One region of the Micromonospora sp. CNZ309 genome, then DNA from elsewhere that is predicted to be linked to it. Evidence: riboswitches for the same ligand, from Rfam matches in the RefSeq annotation. Region 1 holds a riboswitch; the other holds the start of a gene.
What was found. A riboswitch is a leader RNA that binds a small molecule or an ion and turns the genes downstream of it on or off. The one in region 1 is predicted to bind thiamine pyrophosphate.
Positions count from the first base shown of each region.

Region 1 (2,461 bases):
CCGGAGAGGGCGGCGGTGGGGCGGTCCCGGGGGTACGGGAAGCCGACCCGCATCAGCGCCTCGTCGACGCGGGGCCAGATCTCTCCGGCGGGGGTGCCCCGGTTCTCCAGCCCGAACGCCACGTCGTCGCCGCTGCGGGCCATCACGAGCTGGGTTTCCGGGTCCTGGAAGACGATGCCCACCCGTTCGCGGCCCTTGCGGGGGTCGAGCCCGTCGATCTCGACGGTGCCCTCCTGCTCGCCCGAGTCCTCGGGCAGCAGCCCGGCCAGCGCGGCGAGCAGGGTGCTCTTGCCGGCCCCGGAGGGTCCGAGCAGCAGCACCCGCTCGCCGGCCTCGACGCGCAGGTCGACCCCGCGTACGGCCCACGCCCGTCGCCCGGCGTGCCGCCACCCGAACCCGCGCAGCGTCACCGCCCCCACGCCGTCCCCCTCCCGTCCCGTCCGCGAGCGTCGATCATGAGGTTGACGGCGTCCACGGAGATCCACATCGCCGTCAACCTCATGATCAACGCGCTTCCGTCGGGCCGGTCAGATCAGGGTGCGGTCGCGGGCGACGGGGAAGCGGTCCAGGGCGCCTGTGGTGGCCAGGGCGCGGGTCAGGGCCCAGCCGCCGGCACCCGCGACGATCGTGGCGCTGGCGATGGTGAGCAGGGCGTACGGGATGCGGTAGCTGCCCAGCGCGTACTCGCTGTTCCAGACGAAGAAGTCGAACAGCGCCGCGCCGAGACCGGTCGACGCGCCGGCGATCAGCGCGGTGGGCAGCCGGAACGAGCGGTACCGGAACGCGGCGAAGGCCAGTTCGGCGCCGAGCCCCTGGATCAGGCCCTGGACGATGGTGATGCCGCCCCACTCCGAGCCGAGCAGCGCCGAGACCGTCGCCGCCACCGCCTCGCAGAAGAGCGCCGCGCCGGGCTTACGGATCACCAGGCCGCCGAGGACGGCCGGGACCAGCCAGACGCCGTACATGATCGCCTGGCCGGCGGGGAAGAACGCGAACGCCGGGTCGACGGCCCGCCACAGCAGGCCCCAGGCCCAGAAGATGACGCCGAAGGCCACCGCGATCACCGCGGCGACGACGACGTCGACCGTACGCCACCGGGTGGCGGTGTTGTTGTCTCGCATGATTGCTCCCAGTCCCGAACGAGAACCAGGAGAAGACGCACGCCGCGTCCGGAACGTGCCGGACGTCGACGCGGCTGGAGGTCGACCGAACTCCCTGCGCTGGCATTACCCAGATCAGGTTCGAGGGTCTGCGGGCGGTGCCCGCACTCTCAGCGCTGTGCGCTCCCCTGTCGGATGTGAAGTTGTCGCGCCGACGCTAACACCTTTGAAGATCAACCAGCAAAGTGATCTTTCCCCAGCTCACCAGCGCGTTCGATCGACGCCGTCGATTCCGGCCCGGTACTCTCGGGCGGCCACTGGGAAACCCGGCAGAGGGACACGTACGTGACATCCGAGGCTGAGCACCGCGCGCCGGACGGGCCGCACCCGGGCGCGGTGGGCGTGGCCGCCCCCGGCGTACGCGAGCAGAAGCCGGCGCCGCGCGGCCCGGAGCGGCGGATTGGGTCGGTGGAGGTGCTCGCCGGCCTGCTGATCCTGCTGGTCGTCTTCCGCGACCCGTTCGCCCGGGCCCTGTCGGCGCCCCGGTTGCAGACCTGGACGACCGTCTTCGTCTCGGTCATGGTGCAGGCCGTGCCGTTCCTCGTCTTCGGGGTGCTGCTCTCCGCGGTGATCGCGGTCTTCGTGCCCCGGTCGTTCTGGGCCCGGGCACTGCCGCGTCATCCCGCGCTCGCGGTGCCGGTGGCCAGCGCGGCCGGCGTGGTGCTGCCCGGCTGCGAGTGCGGGGCGGTGCCGATCGCCGGGTCGCTGATCCGGCGCGGGGTCACCCCGGCCGCCGCCCTGGCGTTCCTGCTCGCCGCCCCGGCGATCAACCCGATCGTGCTGACCGCCACCGCCGTGGCCTTCCCCGACGACCCGGCGATGGTCCTCGGCCGGGCGGTCGCGAGCCTGCTCGTCGCGATGGCCATGGGCTGGCTGTGGCTGCGCCTCGGCCGGGCCGACTGGATCCGGCTGCCGCGCCGGCCGGAGTTGGCGGACGGCTCGCGCGGGCGGGCGTTCTGGGGGGCGGTCCGGCACGACGTGACGCATGCCGGCGGCTTCCTGGTCATCGGCGCGGCCGCCGCCGCCACGATCAACGTCGTGGTGCCGGAGCGCTGGTTGCAGACCCTCGCCGACGAGCCGGTGCTGTCGGTGCTCGCGCTGGCCGCGCTCGCCGTGCTGCTCTCCCTCTGCTCCGAGGCCGACGCCTTCGTCGCCGCCTCGCTGTCGCAGTTCTCGCTGACCTCCCGACTGGTCTTCCTGGTGGTGGGGCCGATGGTCGACCTCAAGCTCATCTCGATGCAGGCCGGGGTCTTCGGCCGGCGGTTCGCGCTGCGGTTCGCCCCGACCACCTTCGCGGTGGC
Region 1 is NZ_PJNG01000001.1:3,599,133-3,601,593, reverse strand. Features, by position in the region: gene CLT72_RS14685 (ABC transporter ATP-binding protein) at 1-419, opposite strand, end outside; gene CLT72_RS14680 (ECF transporter S component) at 528-1,121, opposite strand; TPP riboswitch at 1,195-1,300, opposite strand; gene CLT72_RS14675 (permease) at 1,503-2,461, shown strand, end outside.

Region 2 (2,461 bases), 680 kb from region 1:
GGCCGACGAAGCGCCCGACGGCGTCGCGTACGTCGTGCTGGGCGATCGCGGGTGGTAGCCCCGCGTCGAGCAGGAGGAGCCGGAGACGGGTCTCCATCGGGGACTCGGCCAGCGGTTCCGCCAGGGCCAGGACCTCCCGCAGCAGGGACAGCCCGGGCCAACCGGGCCGCGCGTCGGCGTACGCGCGCAGCGTGGCGAGCTTCACCACCCGACGGTGCAGCAGCGCGTCCACGGCGACCAGAGCCTCGTCCCGAGGGGTCTGGCGGCCCAGGTCGAAGGCGGTGCGCAGGGGAGTGGTGACGGGCAGGCCGCCGAAGCGCGTACGGTCGGAGTCAGGCACCACGGATCGGGTCACCCGGAGACGAGGGTGGGGGTGCATCCGTGCGGCGCGTGGCAGCAGGACGGTGACCGGCGCGTCCCGGGCCAGCAGGTCGACGCCCCACAGGTACGCGGCGCTGCGGCCGGCGATCGCCCCGCCGATCGGCAGCGCCAGTGCGACCGCGTCGCACCACATGCGGTGGTCGTCGGCGCGGTAGCCGTCGCGGTGCACGTACACGTCAGGGTGGAGCCGCCGCCAGGACGGACCGCGCAGCATCGTCCAGGTCAGGAGGCCGTCGGCGATCGCGGTGCTGGCCCGGAACGGCAGGAAGGCCAGGCGGGGCGGTACCCGGGCGGCGGAGGGCATCCGGACAGCATCGCGTGACGGGACGGCCACGCGCCGCCCGTCCCTCGGGTTCGGGCGGTCGGTGTGAAATCCGCAGCTCGACCTTGGCGGATCCGGCGATCCGTCGTACGGTGACACCCGCAAGTGACCCACGGGAGCCCGGTACACCGGGCTGAGAGGGGGGCTGTGAGCCCCCGACCGTCGAACCTGATCCGGGTAATGCCGGCGCAGGGAGGAGTGTTGCCGTGCCGTCCCTCGGACGACTGCATCTCATCACCGACACCCGCCCCGGGCGGGATCCGCTCGCCGTGCTGCGGGCCGCCCTTCCGGTGGCCCGCGCGGAACTGGTCGTGCAGGTCCGGGTGACCGACGACGCCACCGACCGGGAGGCGTACGACCTGGCCCGCCGGGTCGTCGCGCTCTGCGCCCGGTACGACGCCGCCTGCCTGGTGAACGACCGGCTGCACGTGGCGCTGGCGGTGGGTGCCGCCGGTGGGCACGTCGGCGCGGACGACCTGCCGGTCGGGGCGGCCCGCCGGGTGCTCGGCGCGACGGCGGTGCTCGGCGCGACCGCCCGCGAGCCGGGTACGGCGGCCGAGGCGGTCGCCGCCGGAGCCAGCTACCTGGGCGTGGGCCCCTGCAACGCCACCAGCACCAAGGATGGGCTGCCGGCGCCGATCGGCCCGGCCGGGGTGCGCGCCGTCGCCGCCGCCGTGGACGTGCCGGTCGTCGCGATCGGCGGGGTGACCGCCGCCGACGTACCCGCGCTGCTGGCGGCCGGGGCGTACGGGGTGGCGGTGGTGGGGGCGCTCTCCGGGGCGGCCGATCCGGCCCGGGCGACGGCGGAGCTGCTGGGAGCCCTGGGGTGCTGAACCGGCCGGACGTCGCCGTGCTGGGGGCGGGACCGGTCGGGCTGGCGATCGCCTGGCGTTGCGCGCAGCGCGGACTGCGGGTCGTCGTGCACGATCCCGCCCCGGGCTCCGGCGCGTCCCGTGTGGCCGCCGGGATGCTCGCCCCGGTCGCGGAGGCGTACTTCGGCGAGCACGAGCTGACCGGGCTGCTGACCGCCTCCGCCGCCCGCTGGCCGGCGTTCGCCGCCGAGCTGACGGCCGCCACCGGCGTGGACGTCGGCTACCGGAGCGAGGGCACGCTGATGGTCGGGCTGACCGCCGACGACCTGGCCGAGGCGCGCCGGCTGTGGGCGCACCAGCAGGGGATCGGGCTGCCGGTGACGCCGCTGCGCCCGTCGGCGCTGCGGGACCGCGAGCCGGCGCTGGCCCCCCGGGTGCGCGGCGGGGCGTTCGCCGCCACCGACCACCAGGTCGACCCGCGCCGGCTGGTGCCGGCGCTGCGCGTGGCCGCCGAGCGGGCCGGCGCCGCGCTGGTGCCCGCCGCCGTGCGTGCCCTGTCCGACGTGGACGCCCGGGTCACGGTCGTCGCGGCCGGCTGCGGCGCGGCGGCCCTGACGGGACTGCCGGTGCGACCGGTGAAGGGGCAGGTGGTCCGGCTCCGCGCGCCCGGCGGCGGCGCGCCGGGCTTCCGGCACGTCATCCGGGGGTACGCCGACGGCGAGCACGTCTATCTCGTCCCCCGCGTCGACGGGGAGGTGGTGGTGGGCGCGACCGTCGAGGAGCGCTCCGACACCGACGTCTCCGCCGGGGCGGTGCTGCGCCTGCTCCGCGCCGCCGTCGACCTGCTGCCCGAGCTGGCCGAGTACGACCTGCTGGAGACCCTCGCCGGCCTGCGCCCCGGCACCCCCGACAACGCCCCGATCCTCGGCCCGCTGCCCGGCCGGCC
Region 2 is NZ_PJNG01000001.1:4,283,038-4,285,498, reverse strand. Features, by position in the region: gene CLT72_RS17760 (DUF559 domain-containing protein) at 1-685, opposite strand, end outside; TPP riboswitch at 807-915, shown strand; gene thiE (thiamine phosphate synthase) at 910-1,536, shown strand; gene thiO (glycine oxidase ThiO) at 1,530-2,461, shown strand, end outside.
Region 2: another riboswitch for thiamine pyrophosphate. It lies ahead of thiE (thiamine phosphate synthase); the one in region 1 lies ahead of CLT72_RS14680 (ECF transporter S component).